One region of the Mesorhizobium sp. B3-1-8 genome, then DNA from elsewhere that is predicted to be linked to it. Evidence: predicted binding sites of a transcription regulator. Region 1 holds the regulator's gene; each other region holds the start of a gene.
The links. The regulator LexA, encoded in region 1, represses DNA repair genes until DNA is damaged. The targets are predictions, from matches to a motif close to TGTTCNNNNTGTGTTCNG.
Positions count from the first base shown of each region.

Region 2: dinB (DNA polymerase IV) is a predicted target of LexA. The motif match lies at 1,964-1,981, and genes of this name have one in related genera.
Region 3: FJ424_RS22010 (helicase-related protein) is a predicted target of LexA. The motif match lies at 1,415-1,432, and genes of this name have one in related genera.

Region 1 covers NZ_VFTK01000007.1:54,112-57,350, forward strand. Annotated here, with positions in the region: gene kynU (kynureninase) at 32-1,279, opposite strand; gene lexA (transcriptional repressor LexA) at 1,729-2,463, shown strand; gene FJ424_RS08560 (ComEC/Rec2 family competence protein) at 2,504-3,239, opposite strand, start outside.
Region 2 covers NZ_VFTK01000002.1:126,918-130,156, reverse strand. Annotated here, with positions in the region: gene FJ424_RS02545 (TadE/TadG family type IV pilus assembly protein) at 1-440, shown strand, start outside; gene FJ424_RS02540 (hypothetical protein) at 522-758, opposite strand; gene FJ424_RS02535 (hypothetical protein) at 788-1,072, opposite strand; gene FJ424_RS02530 (cupin domain-containing protein) at 1,409-1,789, shown strand; gene dinB (DNA polymerase IV) at 2,056-3,239, shown strand, end outside.
Region 3 covers NZ_VFTK01000024.1:93,894-97,132, reverse strand. Annotated here, with positions in the region: gene FJ424_RS22020 (acetyl-CoA C-acetyltransferase) at 1-31, shown strand, start outside; gene phbB (acetoacetyl-CoA reductase) at 157-882, shown strand; gene FJ424_RS22010 (helicase-related protein) at 1,597-3,239, shown strand, end outside.

The sequences.
Region 1 (3,239 bases):
GTTGAGCGGAGTTTAATTGGCATCGCCGCGGTCAGGTAACGGTTGTCTTGACCGCGAAGCGGGCTTCTCGCCAGACGCCGGTCCGCAAGATGTCTTCGAGCACTTCGACGGCATTCCAGACATCCCTGTAGCCGACATAGAGCGGGGTAAAACCGAAGCGCATGGTCGACGGCGCCCGAAAATCACCGATCACGCCGCGTTCGATCAGGGCCCGCATGATCTGGTAGCCATGCTGGTGAATGAAGGAAATCTGGCTGCCGCGTTTGGCGCCGTCGCGGGTGCTTTCCAGCGTAAGATCGTAACCGCCGCACCGTGCTTCGACGAGTTCGATGAACAGATCGGCCAGCGCAATGCTCTTCCTCCGCACCGTCGCCAGGTCAACGCCGTTCCAGATGTCGAGCGCGCCTTTCAGCGTCCGCATCGACAGGACCGGCTGCGTGCCGCACAGAAATCGGCGGATGCCGGTGCCTGGCGCATAGGCTTGCTCGAAGGCGAATGGCCGTGCATGGCTCCACCACCCGCTGAGCGGCTGCCGCACATCGGCAAGATGCCGCTCGGCCGCATAGATGAAGGCAGGAGAACCTGGCCCGCCATTGAGATATTTATAGGTGCAGCCGACGGCGAAATCGGCGCTTGCCCTGTCAAGTTCTACCGGCATGGCGCCCGCGCTGTGGCAGAGATCCCAGACGATCAGCGCACCGGCGTCATGCGCCATGCGCGTAAGCGCCGCCATGTCGCGCAACTCGCCGGATTTGTAATTGACGTGGTTGACCAACACCACCGCCACGCGTTCGTCGATCAGTTCCTCGATGATCGGCGCGTCCACGCCAGCCAGGTGCAGGACAGTGTTCTTTCCGGTCAAGGCCACCCCTTCGGCCATATAGATATCGGTCGGAAAACTGTCGCCCTCGGCAACGATCACGGTTCGGTCCGGCCGCATCGCCATCGCCGCGTGCAGCACTTTGTAGATGTTGATCGACGTGGTGTCGCAGACCACGGTCTGGCCCGGCGCCGCGCCGATCAGGCGCCCGAGCCGGTCGCCCAGCTCGACCGGCATGTCGAACCATCCGTCCTTGTTCCAAGCACGAATGAGGTCATGCGCCCACTCCTCGGCAGCTGCCCTGCGCAACTCGTCGAATGCGGCGTGCGAGGCCGCTCCCAACGAATTCCCGTCGAGGTAGATCACCCCCTCCGGCAGGACGAAGCGATCGCGCAGGGCGCGCAGCGGATCCGCTGCATCCATCGCCTCGATCTCGGCGAGATCAGGAATTCCCCCCATCATGCTGCCGCCTCCATTTCGGCATGGCGCCTCTCACGATTGGCCAAGGGCGGTTGTCTCACCACCGTCCGTGCCACGGCAAGAACCTTCTGCGCTATGTTAGCTGGTCCATAGACGGCGAAGACCATGGATCGGAATCATTGCCGAAGTTGGCATTTTGGGTCCGTTTCGTTCACGGTGAGGCACGTTCGCGCAAGAGCCGAAGCGATCCCGCCCGCGCCTTTGTGATGGCGTTGGACCGCGCTTCAGCTTAAGGAGGGCTGCATAATCGAGCGGAATCAATGATACCGCTGACCTGACTCGGCCAGGTATCCCTTGGATGCAACATTGTTTCCGAAGCCTCAACAAATTCACTAAACTTTAAACGGTTGCGGAACACAACTGGAACAGATAGTGTTTGTTCTGGGTTTGTTTTTCTGATTCCGGTTTCAGAACCCAAGGGGGCCGCCATGCTGACGCGCAAACAACATGAACTGCTGATGTTCATCCATGAACGCCTCAAGGAGAGCGGGATTCCGCCGTCTTTCGACGAGATGAAGGAAGCGCTCGACCTCGCCTCCAAATCGGGCATCCATCGGCTGATCACGGCGCTGGAAGAACGCGGCTTCATTCGCCGGCTGCCGAACCGAGCGCGCGCGCTTGAAGTGCTGCGGCTGCCCGACTCGATCGCGCCTGGCCTGAATGCCGCGAGAAAGTTTTCGCCGAGCGTCATCCAGGGCGGCCAGGGCAATCTTGGCCGCCAGGTCAAGCCGGCGGCGCCCTCGCGCACGCCGACACCCAGCAATGACGACGACGCTGTTTCGGCCGTGTCCATTCCGGTGATGGGCCGCATCGCCGCCGGCGTGCCGATAGACGCCATCCAGCACCAGACGCATTCGATCTCGGTGCCGCCGGACATGATCATGGGCGGCGAGCATTATGCGCTGGAGGTCAAGGGCGACTCGATGATCGAGGCCGGTATCTTCGACGGCGATACGGTCATAATCCGCAACGCCAATACGGCAAGTCCGGGCGAGATCGTGGTGGCGCTGGTCGACGACGAGGAAGCGACCCTGAAGCGGTTTCGTCGCAAGGGTGCCTCGATCGCGCTCGAGGCCGCCAACCCGGCGTACGAGACCCGTATCTTCGGACCGGACCGGGTCAAGGTTCAGGGTAAGCTCGTCGGACTCATCCGCCGTTACTGAGCAGAACCGCGCGGCGGTCTTCGCCGGAACTGTGTGCCATCTATTCTGTAGGCTGCGGCGCGACCGCCGGCTTTTCCGGTCGTTGATAGGGCGGCAGCCCCCTCGCCTCACGCGCGTATTTCCGCTGCTCGTGCCAGGGTCGGTACGGTTCTTCGACCGCGTAGCGAACGGTTGGCCGCGCGGTTGCCGATTGCGGATCAAAGAAGATGGCGGCGCTGCCGTCGCGTGCCAGCTGCCGCTTGGTGACGACGAGCACGCGCGGATCGCGGCATGGATTGTAGGCCGTGGCGTCGTCGATGACGATGAGGTCGGCGAAACCGCAAGCAGGCCGGGCGCTGGCGCGGTTCTCGGCGAGCGCGACGATGGCACCGGAAGGATGCCGGCCGATGCAGAGGTCGCCGATGCAGTAGAAGGGCGAGCCGGGCGGCAGGTCGACGGGATCGGCGATGTCGAGGGCGTCTTTAGCGAACGTCTCCGGCGGTACGATTTCCTCGGCTTTCAGCGCCCGTTTCCAGTTGTCGGTGGTGAAGTCGTTGGAGCGCGCGCGGTTGATGGCAAGCTCACCGCCGCCGATCGGCATCGCCACCAGATGCGCGTCCTCCGAGATAAGCACGTCCGGAGTACGGACATGCGGAATGGCCAGCAGCGCGGCGAGCGCGAAGGGTAAGGCAGCGAGCCTCAGCCAGGTGGTGGCCATCGTCGCGATGACCAGCGCGACCGTCGCCAGCAGCACCGACTGGATCGAGATCAGCCCGACGGCGTCGACCGGTGAGCGC
Region 2 (3,239 bases), on a different contig from region 1:
ATATTACCCTCAATCCGGGCACCTACATCATGCGCAACGTCACCATAAAGCCAGGCGGCAACGGCAGCCTGAGCAGCCAGGGCGTGACGATCTTCCTGATGGAGAACTCGCAGCTCATCATCAACGCCAACGAGCAGGTGAACCTGTCGCCGCCGGCCAGCGGCCCCTACGCCGGCATCACAATCTACCAGGCGCGCGGCAACACCCAGGCGCTGACGCTGAACGGCGGATCCGGCTCGGTGGTGAGCGGTTTCATCTACGCCCCGGACGCTGCCATCACCTATGCCGGAAATTCGGACATGAACGCCGAGGGCAGTTGCCTGCGGCTGGTCGGCGACACTGTCGCAATGACGGGGAGCTCCGCCGTTAAATCGGATTGCACGGCCGAGCTTGGGAACCGCGCTATGTATGCGGGACGGATGATCACCCTGGCGAAATGAACGCCAATCTCGTCATCCCTTTGAACGCAATTCCGGACGGAAAACCGCTCGCGCCTTTCCTGGAATTGCTTCTAGGGAAGATCACAACTCGCCTATGATATCCGCGCCCGCCTGCTCGTCGAAGAGCACCGCGCAGCCGCGCTCGAGCGCGACCTGCGTCAAGGCGTTGGCCGCATCCGCATCCGACGAGACGAAATCGCCGGTCAGGACGCGAAATTCCTCGACGGCCTTCGACATCGGCACCAGGCGCCCGGCAGACAGGTCGCTCGCACATGCGTCGATGACGCACAAAAGATCGATGAGTTCGAAATTATGCATGGCGGCCTCCGCCTGCGCCATCCCTTCGCTCAATCAACGGTACGAGGCGCGGACTGGTTCCCTCGCCTGCGTTCGGCGGATGGCCTGACTGGCGCAAGCTTGAGATCGAAGCGAGCAGGCAGGCATGGCTCGGCACAGGCCTTGCGCACCGATCTGGTGGCCATCGTGTCGATCGGAAGAAGGACCACCATCTGGGCATGGCGTTGTGGCCAGAGCGGCCTTCCGAAGAGGAGGAAGACGCCGCCGATCAATCCCGCCAAAAGCAGCGCGGCAAACAGGTTCGCGATCACGTTGCCGGGTTGCACGGCCAGCACTCCAAGAGAGTTTCCAGGGCGAAAGGAATGCCCGCCATATCGCAGGAATGGCGGGCACCCATCGTCAACCGCCGATGAAGGGACTTTGTCCGGCGGCTTGCTAGCCAATGAAATGGGGCCGTTGTTGTTTCCCGGAAATCGGCGCCTCGGGCCTCTGCGTTCGGCGGGTGAGACTTCGGTCCGAACATGACCCCGGACCGTTGCCCGAAGCGCGGCCTTTAGCCAGCCGCGGCCCTTATTACATTAGCAATACCTTATGATAAGGCGTATGAATGAATGGGATAGCGGTCGCCGACGATCGCAACGTCGGGCTCCGCTTTTACAAGGGAGGATGCCATGGCCGAAGCTGCAATGCAGGTGACAAAACTCGAATCCAAATCGCACAACACTCCCGACGAGGTCCGCGCGCCCGCCAAGACGCGCGTCGAAATCGTCCGGCTGCCGGGTTATTCCCTGGCGCGAATGAACATGCAGCCGGGCTGGAAATGGTCCGAATGCGTCAAGCCGGTGGTCAAGACCGACAGCTGCCAGGTCTCGCATGTCGGCTACGTCGTGTCCGGATCGATCACCGTGCGCATGACCGACGGCACGCAAAAGACCTTCGAGGCCGGCACGTCCTATACCATCCCGCCGGGCCATGACGCCTGGGTGGAAGGCAATCAGCCCTTCCAGTGCATCGAGGTGCTGAGCGCCGAGCAATACGCCAAACCAGCATAGGCCGGATCCAGCCGATGGGCGGCTGCACCAGCCAAGCTGCGGGATCAAGGCGACGTCACCTTGATCCCTTCGCAGGTGCAATCGCTGCCTCATTCGAATGAATGAGGCAGGCTCATTCGTTTGTATGAAGACACAGAAAGCAGGCTCATAGGGCCCTTGACACTAGACTGCTTTTGTTCTCTTTATGTTCCCTAAATCTGCCTTTTCCAACAGAGAAATCTAATACTGCACCGCGGCAAAGCGGGCGCTGCAGACGGGAGCGCAGGATGCTCGCTAAGGACGCCGCTGCCGCCACCATCCTGCATGCCGATCTCGATGCCTTCTACGCTTCCGTCGAGCAGCTGCTCGATCCGTCATTGCGCGGCAAGCCGATCGCCGTCGGCGGCGGCGTGGTGCTGGCGGCTTCCTATGAGGCCAAGGTCTTCGGCGTGCGCGGCGGCATGTCCGGCCGCAAGGCGCGCGAGCTCTGCCCGCAGCTCATTTTCGTCGGCGGTCATTTTTCCGAGTACCAGCGTCTCGGCGATGCGGCGATCAAGGTGCTCGACGATTTCACGCCGGTGGTCGAACGTATCTCGATCGACGAGGCCTTTGCCGATGTCGCCGGCTGCACGCATCTGTTTGGCCCTCCGCAAGAGATCGCGCGAAAAATCCGCGCGCGGGTGAAGACCGAGCTCGGCCTGCCGATCTCGATCGGCGTGGCGCGGACAAAACATCTCGCCAAGATCGCCTCGCAGGTCGCCAAGCCAGACGGGTTGGTGGTGGTCGAGCCCGGCACCGAGCTCGCCTTCCTGCACGATTTGCCCGTCACGCTGATGTGGGGCGTCGGCCCCGCGACCAAGGCCAGGCTCGCGGAAATCGGCGTCGAGACGATCGGGCAATTGGCGCGCACGCATAGCGGGGCGCTGGAGCGGCTGATCGGCCATGCCGCCGGCCAGAAGCTTGCCGCGCTTGCCTGGAACCGCGACCCGCGCAAGCTCGAGACGCATCGGCGCGCGCATTCGGCCGGCGCGCAATCGGCGCTGGGCAGGAAGCCGGCGCTGCCGCGCGTCTTCGTGCCGACGCTGCTGCATCTGGCCGACCGCGTAGCCAGCCGCTTGCGCGCCAAGGACCGGCCGGGGCGCACGGTCACGGTGCGCGTGCGCTTCGCCGACATGCGCGCGGTGAGCCGCTCGATTACGCTCGAGCAGCCGATCCACGCGACCGCGATGCTGGCCGAGATCGCCGAGGAGCTGGTGCGCGGCGTGCTGGCCGCCCATCCGGGCGAGCGCGACATCTCGCTGCTCGCCATCTCGGTCTCGCATCTGGAGGAGCATGCCGAGCTGCAGCTCGAATTGCCGCTCGGCCTGGCGGACGAGAAGCTCAGGCCCGGCAGCCGAAAAGGTCTCGCGCGCTTCGGCGCAGACCGCGCCATCGACAAGATCCGGCAGCGCTTCGGCAAGGAGGCCGTCGG
Region 3 (3,239 bases), on a different contig from region 1:
GGGCGTGGCCATGTGCGTGGAAGCGCTGTGAGCTCAGCGAGTAGCGAATAGGGAGTAGCGAATAGGGAAGAAGAAGCGTCGCGCGGCGGGACATCGGACCCCTACTCGCTATTCGCTACTCCCTATTCGCTCAGACGATTTTAAAGGGAGGACCACATGAGCAAGGTAGCAATCGTCACGGGCGGATCGCGCGGCATCGGCGCTGCGATATCGGTCGCCTTGAAGAAGGCCGGCTATTCGGTCGCGGCGAACTATGCCGGCAATGACGAGGCGGCGCAGAAATTCAAGGCCGAGACCGGCATCCCGGTCTACAAATGGTCCGTCGCCGACTACGAGGCCTGCGCCGCGGGCATCAAGCAGATCGAAGCCGATCTCGGCCCGGTCGGGGTGCTGGTCAACAATGCCGGTATCACCCGCGACGCCATGTTCCACAAGATGACGCCCGCGCAGTGGAAGGAAGTCATCGACACCAACCTCTCCGGCGTCTTCAACATGACGCATCCTCTGTGGAGCGGCATGCGCGACCGCAAGTTCGGTCGCGTCATCACCATTTCCTCCATCAACGGCCAGAAGGGCCAGGCCGGCCAGGTCAACTACTCGGCCGCCAAGGCCGGCGATATCGGCTTCAGTAAGGCTCTTGCCCAAGAAGGCGCGCGCGCGGGCATCACCGTCAACGTCATCTGCCCCGGCTATATCGCGACCGAAATGGTCAAGGCGATCGACGAAAAGGTGCTCACCGAGCGCATCATCCCGCAGATCCCGGTTGGCCGCCTCGGCGAGCCGGAAGAGATCGCGCGCTGCGTCGTCTTCCTGGCGTCCGACGAGGCCGGCTTCATCACCGGCTCGACCATCACCGCCAATGGCGGCCAGTACTTCGCCTGATACCCAACTTCGCCTGATACCCTTTTTGCGCTGAGGCGGCCCCGACGTCGGAGCCGCCTTTTTGCCCCGTCGACAAGCTCGGCGCGACACCTTGCCTCAATTCGGCACGCAAAGGTTAACGGCAGCAGCCCCCTTTGTGCGCAACTCCGCCAACAAGCTGTGAATTCTCGGTGGGTAAGCTGTGGATAACACCATATCTAGGGGTGAACAAACCGGGAAAATAACCGGATCGCTGATTCGTCGCCGATTCGTTCTGGCTTTGGCCGGAAAGTTAACGGCGGACGGCGCAAACGTCACCGAACTCGTAAAAAGCGATTAAGAAAAATCAACAATTTCATAACTTTGAGGACAAGGCTCAAGTCGACCGCGACCGTTGCCCGGCAAAAGTTAACGACGATCTCGGTCCGACGGGGCCACGCAGGAATCGGGCCAATTCAGCGATTCAGCATGTGGTGAGACTCACCGTCAAAAAACCCACATATAGCCGTGAACAAAACCTGAATCAGAACGAGTCAGCGATTCGTCGCTGATTCGTTCCAGACTCGTTCCAGCCGTTAACAACGATCGATTTTGCCCACCCCGGCCCGTTCTGCCTGTCGCCAAAGGAACATTCCGCTTTCGCTTCACGCCCGAAGTCCCTATGTGTCGCCTGTCACACGCGGCGGCACCGCCGTGCTTCAGACTACAAGCGGCAGAAACCTTATTTCCGAGCCGATGAACATCCAGCCGAAACACTCCCAGCCGCTGATCCTTTCGGGCCGCGACGTGACGGCCGTGCTGGGGCCCACCAACACCGGCAAGACCCATCTCGCCATCGAGCGCATGGTCGCGCATGAGACCGGCGTCATCGGCCTGCCGCTCAGGCTGCTCGCCCGCGAAGTCTATGCCCGGGTCTGCGAGAAGGTCGGCGCCCACAAGGTGGCGCTGATCACCGGCGAGGAGAAGATCGTGCCTGCCGGGGCGAAATATTCGGTCTGCACCGTCGAGGCGATGCCGCGCGAAACCGACGCCGCCTTCGTCGCCATCGACGAGGTGCAGCTCGCCGGCGATCTCGAACGCGGCCATATCTTCACCGACCGCATCCTGCATCTGCGCGGCCGCCAGGAGACGCTGCTTCTCGGCGCCGCCACCATGCACGGCATCCTGCAGCACCTGTTGAAGGGCGTGTCGGTGGTGACGCGGCCGCGGCTTTCGCACCTTGCCTATGCCGGCTCGAAGAAGCTCACCCGGCTGCCGCGGCGCACCGCTATCGTCGCTTTCTCCGCCGACGAGGTCTACGCCATCGCCGAGCTGATCCGCCGCCAGCAGGGCGGCGCGGCCGTCGTCCTCGGCGCGCTCTCGCCGCGCACCCGCAACGCGCAGGTGGAGATCTTCCAGTCCGGCGATGTCGACTATCTCATCGCCACCGACGCCATCGGCATGGGACTGAACCTCGACCTCGACCATGTCGCCTTCGCCCAGAACCGCAAATTCGACGGTTACCAATACCGTAACCTGACCGCCGCCGAGCTTGGCCAGATCGCCGGTCGTGCCGGCCGGCACCTGCGCGACGGCACGTTTGGCGTCACCGGCCAGGTCGATCCGTTCGACGAGGATCTGGTCGCCAAGATCGAGGGACACGACTTCGATCCGGTGAAGGTGCTGCAGTGGCGCACCGCCGATTTCGACTTTTCCAGCCTCGATGCGCTGAAACGCTCGATCGAGGCCAATGCGCCGGTCGAAGGGCTGACCCGCGCGCTGCCGGCCGTGGACGCGCAGGCGCTGGAGCATCTGTCGCGCGATGGCGACATCCGCGCTTTGGCCACCGGCAAGGAGCGCGTGGCGCTGCTGTGGGAAGCCTGCGCCCTGCCGGACTACCGCAAGATCGCGCCGGCCCATCATGCCGACCTCGTCGCCTCGATCTATATGGACCTTGCGCGTCACGGCCATGTCGATGAGAATTACATGGCCGAGCAGGTGCGGCGCGCCGACACGACGGACGGCGATATCGACACGCTCTCGCACCGGATCGCGCAGATCCGCACCTGGACTTTCGTCTCCAACCGCCCCGGCTGGCTGGCCGATCAGCTACACTGGCAGGAAAAGACGCGCGAAATCGAAGACAGATTGTCGGATGCGCTGCATGAGCGGTTGACGAAACGCTTCGTAGACCGCAGGACTTCCGTCCTCATGCGGCGCCTTAGAGAAAATACCATGCCTGAAGCCGAAATCAGCCCTACCGGAACCGTCCTCGTCGAAGGCCATCATGTCGGCGAGCTGCAGGGGTTCCGCTTCACCGCCGACCAGAGCGCCGGCGGCGAGGACGCCAAGGCGGTGCGCACCGCCGCCCAGAAGGCGCTCGCGGCCGAGTTCGAGGC